3 regions of the Bradyrhizobium sp. USDA 10063 genome follow, and region 2 is predicted to be linked to each of the others. Evidence: riboswitches for the same ligand, from Rfam matches in the RefSeq annotation. Region 2 holds a riboswitch; each other region holds the start of a gene.
What was found. Region 2 has a riboswitch for cobalamin ahead of ACVJGD_RS18905 (DUF1636 domain-containing protein). Riboswitches for the same ligand answer to the same signal wherever they lie in the genome.

Region 1 (5,823 bases), 4.2 Mb from region 2:
CAGCGGCGGCGGTGGGGGAGAGGCGTACATGTTCAGCCTGCGTAGGATGAGGATATCGCCGGGGATGGCGGATCCGATTTCGTGCTTTGGAGCCTTGCGGAAACTGAACTTGCCGCTGGCCTATCGCATAAAGCAGGGCCTCAGCTCTGCCCCCAAGCCGTGGCCTTAACTTCAGGCGAGGGACTTGCACCGTTGCTTCAAGGAGCGTCTGCAGGAGCCATACAGCCTTTCTCATTTGAAACGAGGGAGCGAGGAGGTCGATGGATACCTACCGGGCCCTTATTGAGCGGGGCTGGGGATAGTGTCATTCGTGGGTTTCCACTTCTCGGCATATAGAGGGAGACGTTCGTATTCCTCCGCTACCTTCCAGCCGAGATTTATGAATCTAGCCACTATTGATCCAATGAAGATCGCCTTCGAAAAGCTGCTGTCTAGGGCCAAAAGAACATCGTCCCGATGAGAAGTGCTCAGAACCAAAGGCTTGGCCGCTATTCAGTTAGCCGCGTCGTGCAGGTGACGAAATTGGCGTCCGTGGGCACTGCGATCGGCTCGTCAAATTCACGGCTCCAGCCCGATCTACGTTCTGCCATAAACCTCTGTGGCAATTGGAGAACCTTTGCGCGTATTCGAGATGGTGCTGATAACGTTGGCGCTCGGCATGATGCCGGTCGGACTGATCGTTGTCGTTTTTGAATGGGATACCGCGAGAAAACGGCGCCGTTTGCAGGATTTTGGCGTAGGCGGAAAAGCCCGAGACACCAGACAGGTTAGGATCGAGCTGACACCTCGGCGCTCCAAGTTAACGCCGAGCCCCCCGGCAGTGGTTTGGCGCAAGTTCAGGACAATCGCCCGAACAAACTGGACATGCGTTTAGCGCCTTATTGAGGTAAGTATGGCCCCAGGCGGCAGCCCCGGAGCTGAGGGCCATTTTCTTTTTGGCGGACAGCTGGCGAAGGCCCTGGCTCAATAGGGGTGTTTGAATGGACACTCGCGGAAATGGGGACACCATGCTCTTACGGAACAGGGCTGTGGAAAACTCTAGGATGGCTCTTGCCGGGGCTCCATTTCATTCCGGATCAATTTTCACCGGCAGGGGGTCGCAAAGAGGCGGCCCCTTTCGATTCCAATTGCTCGTTGAAATGTTCGACAGCCTTAACGTCGAGTCGTGAATTCGGTCGACCTTCGTCGATATTCCCACGTGGCCCGTTCAGGCTCAGGTCGGTCAAAGTCCGCCTGGGGGTAGCCGACGCAAAGATAGGCGATCAACTTCCAGGACGCCGGCACGTCGAGAATCTCGCAGATGCGGACCGGATTGAGTATCGACACCCAGCCAATCCCGATGCCTTCTGCACGCGCGGCCAACCATGCCGAGCAAATGGCCGCGACGACGGAATAGTCGATGGTCTCCGGCATCGTCGCACGACCCAGCCCGTGCCCGGTTTCGCATGCTTTTTCCGAGAATACCGCCAGATGCCCAGGCGCCTCTTCGAGGCCGGCGAGCTTCAGCGTCGTGTAGCGCGCCGCCCGCTCACCGGAATAGGCGCTTAACGCGCAGGCATTGCAGGTCTTAAAGTCCTCAATGATCGCGCGCCGTCGCGCTTCACTATCAACGATTACGAAGCGCCAGGGCTGACTCAGGCCGACCGAGGGGGATGGGCAGGCGATCTCAATGAGCCGCTCCATGGCGCCGCTCGGCAGCGGATCGGGGCGAAAGCGCCGCACGTCGCGGCGCCACACGAACAGTTCGCGCAATTGTCGGCGAAAAGCTTCATCGAATGAGATCATCAAAGTCGAAGTTCCGCATGGAGGAGGGCGGTCGCCATCAACAAGATCGCGATCTCGCCAATCTGTTCGAACGCGCCCAATATATCACCTGTCTGTCCTCCGACCTGCCTCGTTGCAAGCCACGCCAGTATCAGCCCCGCCAGTGAGAGCAGAATCGCTCCGATCACCGCCTTGCTCGACCCGAAACCGCACACGAGACAAAGAGCCCCGAGACGAAATGCAATTGCCGCGCTTCGCCCCGGCGGCTGTCCGGCTCCGGCCGAAAGTCCATCCGACCGCGCCGGCGGAATCAGCCACATGAATGCGGGCAAGCCGGCGCCCTCGACCAGAACAAGATCGGCGCGACGCTTCAGGCGTCCGAAACTTTCGAGGACCGGGCTCCATCAGCGATGGCTTCATCGCAGCGTATGCACGGGCGCCCAGCGTCGCCAGGCGGCGTTCCTGCACGATGATCTGGGCACCCAATTCCGTCTCCGGCTTAAGCGGGACGGGATTCATGTTGGTATGGGGCTCGACGCCTGCGACTTGCGCCTGCAATGCCTACGCGCGTCCGATCTCGCCGCCGTCGGCGGTCACGGCCGCATTGTTCGATATGTTCTGCGGCTTGAACGGAAGTACGCGATAGCCGCGGCGGATCGCTGCACGCGCAAGGCCAGCGACGATGAGCGAATTGCCCACGTCGGAGCCTGCCCCCTGGATCATCAATGCGCGCGCCACCGAATCGGATTCCCGGTAGCTTCGTCAGAGCTCGACGCCGGGCTGCGCCTTGGATCGGAAGGGATGCTTCACCAGCGTCACCTCCGTGACGAGGTCGGCGGCGTCGATCAATTCTTTCTTCGCGTTACGTCCGGTGAGGACGACGTGCGTCATCGGTGGCTTTGAATTCTTCACGAACTCGACGACCTCGCCGATCTCCAGATAGTCGTAACGAAGCGCAATGTTAATCTCCTCGAGAACGATCATGCGCAATGCTTGATCGGCGATCAGCTGCATGGGCTTTCCCATGCGGCACGGACGGCGGCGATGTCGCGGGCGCGGTCCTGTGTTTCCCAGGTAAAGCCTTCACCCATCGCATGGAACTGGCACAGATCGCCAAAACGTCCGGTCAGCAGGCGGCGCTCGCCGGTGTCCCACGCACGCTTGATGAATTGTACGACGGCGCAGGGGAAGCCATGCGCTACGCACCGCATGATCATGCCGAAGGCCGAAGAAGATTTTTCTTGCCCCTGGTGTGGACGATGATGAGTCCCTTTCGCGGCTCTTAGTCGCCCTCATCCGGTCGCGCGCGACTTTTTTCTTGGCCATTTTGGTCGTATGGCGGTTGTCCAGCGAGGCTTCCGAGATCACGGTCTCCTCCTCAGCGGTATCAGTCTCGGAAGTCATCTGGACGTTCCTTTGGCTTGACAAGTTGCACGCTTGGGCAAATGGTGGAGCGGCGTTGGTTCCTGTCCTACGACAGGCGAAGAGGGAATGCGATAGGGCTCTAGCCACGAAGCCTGAGCCTGAAACGCAGCCGCCCCCGCGACCGTGACCGGAGAGATCTTCAAGAGCCACTGACCTGTTAAGGGGTTGGGAAGGTGGAGATCGAAGGGAAAACCTGCTCCGCAAGCCGGGAGACCTGCCAGCGCAGAGATTTGAGACCGGCGGACGGGGTGCTCCGCGACGGCAGCGAACCCCTATGTCCACGGTTCGTGCGCCTCATCGCCTCCGCCAAACGTCGAGGAGGGCGATGACCGTCACGCTTCACGTCTACATTACCTGCCGTGCCGGCCAATCGGCAATGGAAGGCGAAGCCACGCCAGGCGCGCATCGGCACAGCGCGATCCTTCAGGCTGGCGTGCCGGAAGGCGTCAATGTTGTTCCAGTCGAGTGCCTGTCGGCTTGCAGCCAGGGGTGCTCGGTTGCACTCAGCGCGCCGGGACGCTGGTCCTACGTCTATGGACCCCTGTCGGAGGCAAACGCGCCTGTTGCCGGAGCTGCGGCCTATGCGGCGGCGCCCGACGGCATCGTGCCATGGCGCAGCCGGCCAGAGATCTTCCGCAAGCAATCGCTTGCCCGCATTCCACCCATCGCTGTCCTGTCGGAGGCCGCAGAATGAACACGCTCGCCAAGGTCCCGGTCACCGTCGTCACGGGCTTTCTCGGTTCGGGCAAGCCGACCCTGATCCAGCACCTGATTGCCAACGCGAACGGCAAGAAGCTTGCGGTGCTCGTCAACGAGTTCGGCAGCGAGGGCGTGGACGGGGAGATTCTGAAATCCTGCGCGGACGCCGACTGTCCCGCCGAGAACATCGTCGAGCTCGCCAATGGTTGCATCTGCTGCACGGTCGCCGACGACTTCATTCCCGCCATCGAGCAGCTGCTCTCGCGCAGGGTAAAGCCCGACCATATTCTGATCGAGACGTCGGGCCTCGCCCTTCCGAAGCCGTTGCTCAAGGCCTTCGATTGGCCGGAGATCCGTTCAAGGATCACGGTCGACGGCGTGATTGCACTGGCCGACGCCGAGGCGGTGGCGGCCGGCCGTTTTGCGCCGGATCTCGCCGCGGTGGAGGCACAGCGCGCGGCCGATGAAAACCTCGATCACGAGACGCCGCTGTCGGAAGTGTTCGAGGATCAGATCGCGTGCGCGGATATCGTGCTGCTCACTAAGGCGGACCTTGCTGGCGCGGACGGAGTTGAAGCGGCCAAGGCGGCGATCCTCGCCGAAATGCCGCGTCGCGTGCCGATGCTGCCGGTCGTCGACGGTGCAGTCGATGCGCGCGTAATCCTTGGTCTCGAAGCAGCTGCAGAAGACGATCTCGCCGCGCGACCTTCTCATCATGACGGCGAAGAAGAACACGAGCACAACGACTTCGCCTCGGTTGTCGTCGATCTCCCGGAAGTTGCTGACGTCGTTGCCTTGGTCGCATCGATCCGGCGGCTTGCGCGTGAACAGAACGTCCTGCGCGCGAAGGGATACATCGCGGTCGCGGGCAAGCCAATGCGATTGCTCCTGCAATCAGTCGGGGAGCGGGTGCAACATCAGTTCGATATACCCTGGGGCACGCGGCCGAGGCAGTCGAAGCTGGTTGTGATCGGTGAACACAACAATATCGATGAGCCTGCCATCAGGGCGGGACTTGGTGTCTGATGCACGTCGTCTTTCGCGAGAGCCGCGGTCTTGAGGAGACCGCGACGCCTAAGGATCTCGGCCAGGATCCGGCCGACCTTGTTGTGCTCTCGTACTCCGATAGCGATCTCGCCGCTTTCGCTTCCGGCTGGCGCCGCGGCCGCGGCGGCCTGCCGTCGCTGAGGCTCGCAAATCTCGCAGAGCTGCGTCATCCGCTTTCGGTCGACACCTATATCGAGCGGACGGCGTCGCATGCGCGCGGCATCTTGGTGCGCTTGATCGGTGGCGAATCCTACTGGTCATATGGGCTGGCTGCCCTGCATCAACTGGCGAAGGAGCGCGACATCGCGCTTGCGGTGCTTCCGGCCGACTGTCGTGATGACCCGCGCCTGGATGCGTTCTCGACATTGCCCGTCTCGACGCTCCGACACCTGAGGGCCTTGTGCGAAGAAGGGGGAACGATAGCGGCGCAGGCTGCGATCGCCCAACTCGCGCTGGCGTCGGGCCTCCATGCTGGGCGTGCCATCGGTGAGATCGAAATTCCTGAGATCGGTTTCTACGATCCGCGCCGCGGCGCAATCGTACTGCAGCCAACTTCCGACCAGCGGGCAGGCGCATTCGTCACCTTCTATCGTTCCTATCTCACCGCGGCAGACACCGCCCCGGTCGACGCGCTGATTGCAGCATTGCGGCAGAAAGGTTTTGATGCTTACGGCGTGTTCGTCAGCTCGCTGAAGGCTGCTGGCGTGGCGGATTGGCTGAGGGGAAAATTCAAGCAATGCCCTCCCGCTGTGATCGTCAATGCGACCGCCTTCTCCGCGGTCGGAGAAGACGGGACGACGCCTTTCGATGCCGCATCCTGCCCGGTATTCCAGGTCGCGCTGTCGACGGTCCGGCGCGATGATTGGTTGGAATCGCTTCGTGGACTAA
Region 2 (5,823 bases):
GCCAGTGCGATGCCGCAAGCGATGCCGGCAAGAAGGGCGAACGGAGCATGTGTGCCGGAGGCCGCAGCGAGCGGTGTCAGCGCGAGCAGCACCACGATCGTCGCGAAGCCGATTTCGCCTGTCCGGAGCGTCGAGGGTGCATAAGCCACCTTCATCGAGGAGATGTTGCCGGCATATTTCATCCAGCCGAGGACCGGCAGCGCCACGGCGCGGCCGGCGGCTCCACTTGCAATCAGCGCCGCCGCGCCAGTCCAGGCCGGCATCTCAGTGAGCGCCGCCACGCGCAATGCGATCGCGAAAACGAGTGCGAGCGTGCCATAGGTTCCGATCCGGCTGTCCTTCATGATGGTGAGACGCTGTTCGACCGTCCAGCCGCCGCCAAAGCCGTCCGCGGTGTCGGCCAGGCCATCCTCGTGCAATCCGCAGGTGAGGAGGACGCTTGCCATCACCGCCATGAGCGCCGCGATCACCGGTCCCAGTATGAGGGATGTGAACAGAAGGGCGGCCGCCGAAACCAGACCGACGATCGCGCCGACCAGCGGGAAGAATGGCGAGGAGCGGGCCAGCCAATCGGAATCGGGCGCATCCTTCGAATCGCCGACCGGGATGATCGTCAGGAATCGGACCGCGTCGCGAAAACGATCCAGGCTCATCTAGATCTTTCCCTCCAGCACGTCGCTGAGGTCGGCGACGTCGGTCAGCAGGCGGGACGCTGCCCGCACCAGCGGGACCGCCAGCAACGCGCCGGTGCCCTCGCCAAGTCTCATGTCGAGAGCGAGCAACGGCCGCGCCTGAAGCGCCGTCAGCACGATATCGTGACCCTTCTCGGCCGACCGATGCGCAAAAACGCAATAGTCGCGCGTCGCCGGCGCCAGCCTGACGGCGACAAGGGCGGCCGCAGACGAAATGAAGCCGTCGATGACGACCGGACGGTGATGCGCCGCTGCGCCAAGCGCTGCACCCGTCATCATCGCGATCTCGAAGCCGCCGAATTCCCTGAGCACCTCGAACGGCGCCGTGGCGTCGCTGCGATTGGCTGCCTTGTGGATGGCGGCGCGCTTGCGCGCCATGCCTGATTCGTCCTGGCCGGCGCCGACTCCGATGCAGTCATCCAGGGAAGCGGGCGCCAGCCGATGCACCAGGAGTGCGGAAGACGCGGTGTTGCCTATTCCCATCTCGCCGAGTGCGATGATGTCGGCACCTGCCTCGATTTCACGGGAAGCTATGGCAAAGCCGGCCGCGAGCGCCTTGTGCGCTTCCTCGGTCGACATGGCAGCCTCCCGCGCGGAATTCGCGGTGCCGGCCCGGATCTTGACATCGAAGAGGTCGGGATGGGCAGGCAGATCGCTGGCAACGCCGGCGTCCACGACGCGGATGCTGACGTCTGACGCAGCCGCAAAGGCGTTGGCGCTGGCGCGACCTGCGAGGTAGGTCCTCACCATCGCGGCCGTCACGGCGGACGGATATTGCGAAACGCCTTCTTCCGTCAGCCCGTGATCGCCGGCGAATACGAGCAGGACGGCCTTTTGTAGCGCTGCGGCGGATGGATGGGCGATCATGCCGAGCTGCACCGCCAGGTCTTCGATTCGTCCCAGCGATCCCGGCGGCTTGGCTTTGCCGTCGATTCGCGCGCGCATTGTCTTAGCAAGCGTCTGATCGATTGGAGCGATCGCGGGGATCTGCAAGTCGGATGGGATTTGGAAGGTCATGGGCGCCTCGTGAGCGCGCCTTAAGTGACTGAAGGAAAGGTGCGGGTCAACTGCGGTTGACCGCCGTCGCGGGGACAGTTAGCGTGGCGGCGATGGTCCTTCTTTCGGGAAGGTGAAAAAGGGAAGCCGGTGCAAGGCCGGCGCTGCCCCCGCAACTGTAAGCGGCGAGCCAAAGCCGAAGCCACTGGGATGACCGGGAAGGCGGCGAGAGGCAACGACCCGCGAGCCAGGAGACCTGCCATCGCGCATTGTGCTTTGGAGGTTCGTCGGGCGGGGTGCACCGGACGGAACGAGTTCGATGGTCGTTCCACCGTCGAACGCGATCCAACAAAGCTCGCGGCCGTCATGGCCTTGACTTGAGCGTCGTGATGGATCGCAACGACTTCGATCAGCAAGATCTTCGCCCGGATGAACTTTTGCCCGCGAACGCCGCGCCTGGCGGTCCCGTCGTCGTGAGCGTTTGCATCACCTGCAAGACGTCCGATGGCGCCTTGGCCGGCCCTGCCATGTTCGACGCGATCCAGGTCGCTACAGGCGAGCGCGATGCTGCCGTTCAGATCCGTCGCGTGCAATGCCTGAGCGTGTGCAAGCGGCCGACCACGGTCGCGGTTTCGAGTTCGGAGGGCTACACCTTCCTGTTCGGCGACCTCCAGCCCGAGGGTGCCGGTGCCGTCGTGTCCTTCGTCGAGTCCTATCGAAAGTCGTTGTACGGCCTGGTGCCGTGGCGCGAGCGCGCCGAAATCCTGCGCAGGGGAATGGTGGCGCGGCTGCCGCCCGTCAGTTGGTCGCCGGAAGATGGCAGCGCCCCGAAATGAATTCCCTCTCGACCACGCTGGTGCTGGGGGGCGCACGCTCGGGCAAATCAGCCTTTGCCGAACGGGTGATTGCCGAAAGCGGCCTTGCGCGCGTGTATCTGGCGACGGCGACCGCTGACGATGGCGAGATGCGGGACAGGATTGCGCATCATCGTGGCCGGCGCGGTTCGGATTGGACCACCGTAGAGGAACCGCTCGCGCTGATCGATGCCTTGACGCAGGTATCGCGGCCCGGCTGCGCGGTGCTGGTCGATTGCCTGACGCTCTGGCTCTCCAACCTGATGCTCGCCGGGCGTGATCCGGATGTCGAGGCGGAGCGGCTCGCGCAATTTCTTGGCGCCGCTGCGAACCCTGTTGTTCTGGTGTCGAACGAGGTCGGTCTCGGCATCGTGCCCGAAACCAGGCTTGGCCGCGACTTCCGCGATGCTCAGGGCCGTCTCAATCAAATGATCGCCTCAAGCGTTCCCAACGTCGTGTTCGTCGCGGCCGGTCTGCCGCTGTGGCTCAAACGTTCCCCTTAAGGAGTCCTGAAATATGTCCCGTGTTCCAGTCACCGTGCTCACCGGATTCCTCGGTGCCGGCAAGACGACGCTGCTGCGCTCGCTTCTCACGCAGGCCGACGGTCGCCGCATCGCCGTCATCGTCAACGAGTTCGGCGACGCCGGTTTCGATGGCGGCCTTGTCGAGGAATGCGCGGCCAAGGCCTGTGCGCCCGGCGATATTGTCGAGCTGACCAATGGCTGCATCTGTTGCACCGTCGCCGACGATTTCATTCCGACCATGGACAAGCTGCTGACACGCGACGGGCCGCTGGATGCGATCGTGATCGAGACCTCCGGGCTGGCGCTGCCGCAGCCGCTCTTGAAGGCGTTCGCGTGGCCCGCGGTCCGCACGCGCGCGACCGTCGACGGCGTCGTCACGGTCGTCGATGCGTTGGCACTATCAGAGGGACGGGTCGTGCTCGACGAACACGCGGTCGCGGCTCAGCGCGCCGCGGATGAGGAGATCGATCACGACGACCCGATCGAAGAAGTGTTCGAGGACCAGCTCGCCTGCGCCGACCTTGTGGTCCTTTCCAAGAGCGATCTGGTGTCATCGGATGTGCTCAGCGGCATCGAACAGCGGCTCGGCGCACAATTGAGACAGGGCGTCCAGGTCGTACGCTCGCACGGCGCTCTCGCGCCCGACGTGCTCATCGGAATGAAGGCTGATGCCGAGAACGATCTCGCCGCGCGAGCGGGTCATCATGGCGAGGAAGAGGAGCACGATCACGACGACTTTGACAGCATCGTCGTGACGCCTGCGGCGGCCGAGAGCGTGGAGGCGATGCGCATGCGCGTCAGCGGCGTCTTGGGTCTGGCGGGCGTGCTGCGGGTCAAGGGGCACGCGCGGATCGCGCAGAAGCCTGCGCCGATCGTGGTGCAGGCGGTCGGCAGCCGTGTCGAACTGGCGTTCGCGCGGCCCGATGCCAGGCAGGCCGAGCATCTGGTCGTGATCGGCCTGAAGGGCTTTGACGCCGACGCGGCGCGCCGCGCGCTTGCGGGATAGCCTCTTGAAAGGCGAGCATGCATCTGAAACTCGACAGCGGCGGCGGCATCGACGATGGCGATATCGCTCGCGACCTCGGGCAGGACACCGCCGACATCGTCATATTGTCTGCAGCGGATAGTGATCTGGCGACCTTCGGCGCGGCGCACGCTGCATTGCCTGCGGACTTCCCGAGTGTCCGCCTGACCAATCTGCTGGCTCTCGGTCATCCCGCCTCGGTCGATCTCTATGTCGAGCGCACGCTCCGCGAAGCCAAGATCGTCGTGCTTCGGATGCTCGGCGGGGAAAGCTATTGGCCGCATGGCGTCGAGAGCATTCGGCGCGACGCGATTGAGTGCGGGACGTTGTTCGCCTGCATTCCCGGCGAAACCGACTGGAACGCGGCGTTGGCCGCGCGCGGCACGTTGGGCGCCGACGAGACTTATGAGCTGTGGCGCTATTGCACCGAAGGCGGCAGCGACAACGCGCAGTTGGCGCTTCGCTTCGCCGCGCATCTGATCGGGTACGGCAACAGGCCGCCGTCGGCGCGGCCAATGCCGGCCGCCGGCTTCTGGAACGGCGAACCTGCCACGGACGAACGCGCGAACGCTGTCGTGATCTTCTACCGCGCCCTGGTCGCAGGCGGCGATACGGCCGCGATCAATGCGCTGTGCTCTGCGCTCAGAGCCCGCAGGCTCAATGTAGTCGGGCTCTATGTCACGAGCCTCAAGGACGAACGCTCGATCGAATTTCTCCGCGCGGCGCTTGCCGCGCATCCGCCCGACATCATCGTGAATGCGACGGCGTTTGCGACGGCGACCGCGCGCGAAAATGCCGGGATATTGTCGGAGACCGACTGTCCCGTGCTGCAGGTCGCGCAGGCCGGCATCTCCCGAAAGAGCTGGGAAAGCTCGATCCGTGGCCTCAATCCGCGCGATCTTGCCATGCATGTGGTGCTGCCGGAGGTCGACGGGCGCATCTTCGCCAACGCCATCGCGTTCAAGGAAGCCGGACAGAGCCTCGGCTCCTTCACGCCGACAGCTTTCCGACCGGTCGAGGATCGCGTCAAGGCGACGGCCGATCTTGCCGCGGCATGGGTGCGGCTGCGCCGCGCGCCCGCGAACCAGCGACGGGTCGCCATCGTCCTAGCCAATTATCCCAACCGCGACGGCCGCCTTGCGAACGGTGTCGGCCTGGATACGCCGCAAAGCTTGATCGGGATACTCGCTGCGATGGGGAACGAGGGATACGAGATTCCCGGCGCGCCCGATGATGCGGCCGACATGATGCGGCTGTTGCAGGAGGGACCGACCAACGCACTCGAAGGCCGCGCGTTGCGGCGTGGCGGCGCCTCATGGCCGTTCGCCGAATACGAGGCGGCGTTTGGCGCGCTCCCTCTCAATGTTCGTCGTGCGGTCACCGGGCGCTGGGGCGACGCGGCGCGAGACCCGCATGTCACCGATGGCATGTTCCGTCTCGGTCTGCATCGCTTCGGCAACGTCGTTGTCGGCGTGCAGCCGGCGCGCGGCTACAACATCGATCCCAAGAGCACCTATCACGATCCGGACCTCGTTCCGCCCCATCACTATCTGGCATTCTATCTTTGGGTTCGTCGCGTCTTCGACGCCCACGCGATCGTTCATCTCGGCAAGCACGGCAATCTGGAATGGCTGCCCGGCAAGAGCACCGGGCTTTCCGCCGATTGCCTGCCGGACGCGGTGCTCGGTCCGCTGCCGCACCTCTATCCCTTCATCGTCAACGATCCCGGCGAA
Region 3 (5,823 bases), 920 kb from region 2:
GATCGTGCAGATCGGGCGTCTCGTCCGGCGAGAACAGCGTCCATTCGCCGTCGGCCTCGACGCGCTGCATGAAGAGATCGGGCACCCAGTTCGCGGTGTTCATGTCATGGGTGCGGCGGCGATCGTCGCCGGTGTTCTTGCGCAGGTCCAAAAACTCCTCGATGTCGATGTGCCAGGTCTCGAGATAGGCGCAGACCGCGCCCTTGCGTTTTCCGCCCTGGTTGACCGCAATCGCGGTGTCGTTGGCCACTTTGAGGAACGGCACCACGCCCTGGCTCTCGCCATTGGTGCCCTTGATATGCGCGCCTAACCCCCGCACCCGCGTCCAGTCATTGCCGAGGCCGCCGGAATATTTGGCAAGCAGTGCATTGTCCTTGATCGACTTGAAGATGCCGTCGAGATCGTCAGGAACGGTGGTGAGGAAGCACGACGACAATTGCGGGCGCAGCGTGCCGGAATTGAACAGCGTCGGCGTCGACGCCATGAAGTCGAAGGAGGACAGGAGATTGTAGAACTCGATCGCGCGCGCCTCGCGGTCGATCTCGCGGAGTGCCAGCCCCATGGCGACACGCATGAAGAAGGCTTGCGGCAATTCGATCCGGTTGCCGCGGGCATGCAGGAAATAGCGATCATAGAGCGTCTGCAGCCCCAAGAACTGGAACGTCAGATCGCGCTCCGGCTTCAGCGCCGCGGCGAGCTTGTTGAGGTCGAAGCGGCCGAGCTCGGGATCGAGCAATTCGGCGCGGATGCCCACCTTGACATAGGCCGGGAAGTATTCGCCATAGCGGATCGCCATGTCCGCCTGCGACGCAGTGGTTGGTGCGCCCTGCACGACGGACAGCACTTCGGTGCGGAGCTTGTCGAGCAGCAGGCGCGCGCTGACATAGGCGTAGTTCGGCTCCTGCTCGACCAGCGTGCGCGCCGCCATCACGCTGGCGAGCGCCAGTTCATCCTGGCTGATGCCGTCATAGAGATTGCGCTGGATTTCAGCGACCACCGGCGCGGCCTCGACACCGTCGAGTCCGGCGCAGGCCTCGCCGACAATCATCGCCAGCCGCGCATGATCGAGCGGCACCTTGCTGCCGTCCGCGAGCGTCACATGGATGACGGGGCCGGCCGCGGCCTTTGCCGATTTCGCCGCCTGCTGCTCGGCGCGCTGCCGCGCGCGTTCCTCGCGATAGAGCACATAGGCGCGCGCGACCTTGTGATGGCCGCTGCGCATCAGCGCCAGTTCGACCTGGTCCTGGATGTCTTCGATATGAAAGGTGCGGCCTTCGCTCATCCGGCGCGACAGCGCGCCGACCACCTCGGCCGTCAACGCCTCGACCGCTTCGTGAACGCGCCGCGACGCAGCCGCCGTATGACCTTCGACCGCAAGGAAGGCCTTGGTCATTGCCACCGAGATCTTGCCGGCATCGAATTGCGACACCATGCCGTTGCGACGGATCACCTGCATCGGAAGTTGTGCTTCCGGCGCCGCGATCGATTCGGGCCGCAGGTTAATGAGAGGCGCGACTGTTGCTTCGCGATCGAGAGAGAGTGACATCTTGCGAACCCCGTGATGTTGCTGGGGCCGGATGCCAGGAGCGACGCTGCGTGATGATGCCGGCGGCGGACCGGCATGAGCCTGCAAGCGACCGCCGGGACACCCCGCCCGTGGACGTTATTTTGCTGTCACGGCAGGTCTCCTGGCTCGCAGGTCGGCGTTACTCCCCGTCTTCCCAATGCGATGCCGCATCAGTGACGTCTAAGCCGGAAGCAACTCACTGCTTACAGTTGCGGGGGCAGCGCCGGATTCTCGCGAGCGATACGCGATCACCGGATTCCCTCTTAGCCACCATTCCTTGCGTCATGATGGACCGTGACAGCTACATCTGGTGCGATTTGGACAATGGTGTCAATGGCGCGTATCGGCGAAGCGCAAAAATTTCGGCTCCCCCCGCTGGCGCTGTGAACAACGGGCTCCACGCGCACGTGATGTCAGCCGAGTTGACGTTCGCGCGATCTTGCCGGTAAGTGAACGCGTCGTGGTTCTTCGGAGAGATCTTTCCGGAGCTAAGAGGGAAGCCGGTGTGAAGCCGGAGCTGCCCCCGCAACTGTAAGCGGCGAGCCGCGGTCCACAACTGCCACTGAAGCCTGCAAGGCTTCGGGAAGGCCGGACCGCAGTGACGACCCGCGAGCCAGGAGACCTGCCTCGACAACGTACACGTCCTCGGGCGGGGTGTCCCGGTGGTGCGGTTGCGATTCCGTGCGCCCATCGCTCAGGGAATCCAGACGTGTCACTACGGCCTTTGCCCCCAACTCATGGGGTTAAGCCAATGTCTCCCACTTCACTTGCTGTTGCGTCCCTCGGCACGCCGCGGATCGGTCCGCGCCGTGAACTGAAATTCGCGCTGGAACGCTTCTGGTCCGGCGCGATAGACGAAAAGACGCTGATCGAAACCGGCGTCGGGCTGCGCGCAGCCAACTGGGCGCGGCAGAAGAAGCTCGGCATCACCGTGATCCCGTCGAACGATTTTTCGTTCTACGATCAGGTGCTCGACACCTGCGCAATGGTCGGCGCGATCCCAAAAAGTTACGGCTGGACCGGCGGTGCTGTGCCGCTTGCGACCTATTTCGCGATGGCGCGCGGCGTAGAGGGCGACGCTGGCGACTGCGGACATGCCCATCACGCACACGGCGTGGCCGCACTCGAGATGACGAAATGGTTCGACACCAACTATCACTACATGGTGCCGGAGCTTCGCAAGAACCAGTATTTTGCGCTCGCCTCGCGCAAGCCGATCGAAGAGTATGAGGAGGCGAAGGCGCTGGGTTATCAGACGCGTCCCGTGCTGGTCGGCCCGGTCACGTTCCTGAAACTGGCCAAGTCCAAGGATCCGCATTTCGACACGCTGTCGCTGCTCGACAGGCTCTTGCCGGTCTACATCGAAATATTGCGCGAACTCGCCGCCCGCGGTGCGGAATGGGTGCAGATCGACGAGCCCTGTCTCGTGCTTGATCTGGACGCCGCCGCTCAGCAGGCCCTACGTCGCGCCTATTCCGAAATCGCCAAAGCGGTGCCGAGCATCAGGATCATGCTGGCAACCTATTTTGGTGGGCTCGACGGCAATCGTGCGGTCGCGTTTGATCTTCCGGTCGCCGGCCTGCATCTCGATCTCGTGCGTGCGCCGGAGCAGCTCGGCGATCTCATGGACATTCCGAAAGAGCGCGTGCTGTCGCTCGGCGTGATCGACGGCCGTAACATATGGCGTGCGGATCTGACTCGAATCTTCGAGCGGCTCGAACCTGTCGTCGCGAAACTCGGCAAGGAGCGCATCCAGCTCGCGCCGTCCTGCTCGCTGCTTCATGTGCCGATCGATCTCGCGCTGGAAAGCAAGCTCGATCCCGAAGTGAAGACCTGGCTTTCATTCTCGGTGCAGAAGCTCGAAGAGCTTGCCGCGCTGGGAGCGGCGCTTGGAAGCGGCCGGGCGCATGCGTCAGAAGCGATACGCGCATCCGACGCCGCCGCTGCCGCGCGCAAGATCTCGCCCCGGATTCACAATGCGGCTGTCGCGCAGCGTCTCGCCGCCGTCGATGACGGCATGCGCCATCGCGCCAGCCCATTTGCCGAGCGCGCCGAGGTGCAGCACGAGCGGTTCAACCTGCCGCGCTTCCCGACCACGACCATCGGCTCCTTTCCGCAGACGACCGACGTCAGGAACACACGCGCCGCACATGCCAAGGGCGCGCTCAGTGATACCGCGTACAAGACCTATCTGCAGGATCAGACGGCGCGCGCAGTGCGCTGGCAGGAGGACATCGGGCTTGACGTCCTGGTCCATGGCGAGTTCGAGCGCAACGACATGGTGCAGTATTTTGGCGAGCAGCTTTCCGGCTTCGCCTTCACCGAGCTCGGTTGGGTGCAGTCCTATGGCTCGCGCTGCGTCCGGCCGCCGATCCTCTACGGCGACGTCTCGCGCCCGCACCCCATGACCGTCGAATGGTGGCAATTCGCGCAGTCGCTGACAGCGAAGCCGGTGAAGGCGATGCTGACGGGCCCCGTGACCATCCTGAACTGGTCGTTTGTTCGCGACGACCTGCCGCGCAGCGAAGTGTGCCGGCAGATCGCGCTCGCGATCCGCGATGAGGTGCTTGATCTCGAGGCGGCCGGCGCCGGCATGATCCAGATCGATGAGGCCGCGCTGCGCGAAGGCCTGCCGCTGCGCAGGTCGGAATGGAATAGCTATCTAGACTGGGCGGTCGACAGTTTTCGCATCTGCTCCTCCGGCGTGCAGGACGAGACCCAGATCCACACCCATATGTGCTACTCCGAATTCAACGACATCATCGACGCCATCGCAGCGATGGACGCGGACGTCATCTCGATCGAGACCTCGCGCTCGAAAATGGAATTGCTCGACGCCTTCCGGAACTATCGCTACCCGAACGAAATCGGCCCCGGCGTTTACGATATCCATTCGCCGCGCGTGCCTGATGTCGGCGAGATCACCGACCTTCTCAAGCTCGCAAGGCAACGGCTCTCCGATGCCCAACTCTGGATCAATCCCGACTGCGGCTTGAAGACCCGCAAGTGGGAGGAGGTGCGCCCGGCACTTGCCAACATGGTCGCCGCCGCGCGCGAATTGCGATCGCTTGCCTAGACGGTGAGGCCCCGTCTCGTATCCTGTGGCGATTTGAGGAGGAGAACGCCATGCGCTTCTGGATTCAATGCACGAGGTTCGAGACGGGGCAGCCCGTTCACATCAATATCGCGCTCGTCGGCAGCATGTGGCGCGACGGCGAGCGCACCGTGCTTTCTTTCGTCGGCGGTGATGGCGAGAAGATCGAGGTCGTCGAGACGCCGGAGCACATACTGGCCGTGCATCTCGGCGCGCCCGCGACGGCATGACGATCTGCAGTCGGCTGCCACGTCATTGCGAGCGCTAGCGAAACAATCCATTTCGCTGCTTGCGGAGAATGGATTGCTTCGTCGCTTGCGCTCCTCGCAATGACGGTGTCGTCCTGGCGAAGGCCAGGACCCATAACCACCGATGCCTGTTGTGGAGCAATCACAAAGTAAAGTAGAAGCCCGGCGCTAGGCCGGGCTTCTGCACGTCTTGCTCTCTGATTGCGCTTACGCCTGAGGCTGCGGCTCCAGGCCGGGGTCCGGATCTGGGCGCGGGCGCGACTTGCCGGCAGGCGGCACGGCGGAAGCACGCGGCGTGGTTGGCTCGAGCACGGACTCACGGTTCGGCTTCTTGCCCTTCAAGAGATCGATGATCTCGTCGCCGGTCAGCGTCTCGAACTCGAGCAGTCCCTTGGCCAGCGCTTCGAGATCGGCGCGCTTCTCGGTGAGGATGCGGGTCGCTTCGTGATAGCCTTCCTCGACCAGGCGCTTGATCTCGGAGTCGATCTTCTGGACCGTTGCCTCCGAGGCGTTCTGGGTGCGCGACACCGACATGCCCAGGAATACCTCGTCCTGGTTCTCGCCATAGGAGACAGTGCCAAGCTCTTCCGACAGGCCCCAACGCGTAACCATCATGCGCGCCAGACGTGTCGCCTGCTCGATGTCGGACGCCGCGCCCGAGGTGACCTTCTCGCGGCCGAACACCAGTTCTTCCGCGACGCGGCCGCCCATCATGATGGCGAGACGCGAGGTCATCTGCTCCAGCGACATCGACAGCTTGTCGCGCTCCGGCAACTGCATCACCATGCCGAGCGCACGACCGCGCGGGATGATGGTCGCCTTGTGGATCGGGTCGGTGGCGACGACGTTGAGGCCGACGATCGCGTGGCCGCCTTCATGGTAGGCGGTCAGGAGCTTCTCTTCCTCGGTCATGA

Region 1: linked by a shared signal. The riboswitch ahead of ACVJGD_RS38510 (DUF1636 family protein) and the one ahead of ACVJGD_RS18905 (DUF1636 domain-containing protein) in region 2 are both predicted to bind cobalamin.
Region 3: linked by a shared signal. The riboswitch ahead of metE (5-methyltetrahydropteroyltriglutamate--homocysteine S-methyltransferase) and the one ahead of ACVJGD_RS18905 (DUF1636 domain-containing protein) in region 2 are both predicted to bind cobalamin.

What each region holds. Positions count from the first base shown of each region.
Region 1 is NZ_JBSSGP010000002.1:7,764,229-7,770,051, forward strand. Features, by position in the region: gene bluB (5,6-dimethylbenzimidazole synthase) at 1,153-1,785, opposite strand; gene ACVJGD_RS38495 (adenosylcobinamide-GDP ribazoletransferase) at 1,785-2,084, opposite strand; partial or broken gene ACVJGD_RS38500 (nucleotide-binding protein) at 2,088-2,487, opposite strand; partial or broken gene cobO (cob(I)yrinic acid a,c-diamide adenosyltransferase) at 2,527-3,168, opposite strand; cobalamin riboswitch at 3,208-3,425, shown strand; gene ACVJGD_RS38510 (DUF1636 family protein) at 3,515-3,883, shown strand; gene cobW (cobalamin biosynthesis protein CobW) at 3,880-4,914, shown strand; gene cobN (cobaltochelatase subunit CobN) at 4,914-5,823, shown strand, end outside.
Region 2 is NZ_JBSSGP010000002.1:3,519,883-3,525,705, reverse strand. Features, by position in the region: gene cobS (adenosylcobinamide-GDP ribazoletransferase) at 1-653, opposite strand, end outside; gene cobT (nicotinate-nucleotide--dimethylbenzimidazole phosphoribosyltransferase) at 654-1,709, opposite strand; cobalamin riboswitch at 1,786-1,966, shown strand; gene ACVJGD_RS18905 (DUF1636 domain-containing protein) at 2,078-2,524, shown strand; gene cobU (bifunctional adenosylcobinamide kinase/adenosylcobinamide-phosphate guanylyltransferase) at 2,521-3,045, shown strand; gene cobW (cobalamin biosynthesis protein CobW) at 3,059-4,072, shown strand; gene cobN (cobaltochelatase subunit CobN) at 4,090-5,823, shown strand, end outside.
Region 3 is NZ_JBSSGP010000002.1:4,441,129-4,446,951, forward strand. Features, by position in the region: gene ACVJGD_RS23060 (ribonucleoside-diphosphate reductase subunit alpha) at 1-1,546, opposite strand, end outside; cobalamin riboswitch at 1,662-1,879, opposite strand; cobalamin riboswitch at 2,012-2,211, shown strand; gene metE (5-methyltetrahydropteroyltriglutamate--homocysteine S-methyltransferase) at 2,319-4,643, shown strand; gene ACVJGD_RS23070 (hypothetical protein) at 4,694-4,891, shown strand; gene ftsH (ATP-dependent zinc metalloprotease FtsH) at 5,117-5,823, opposite strand, start outside.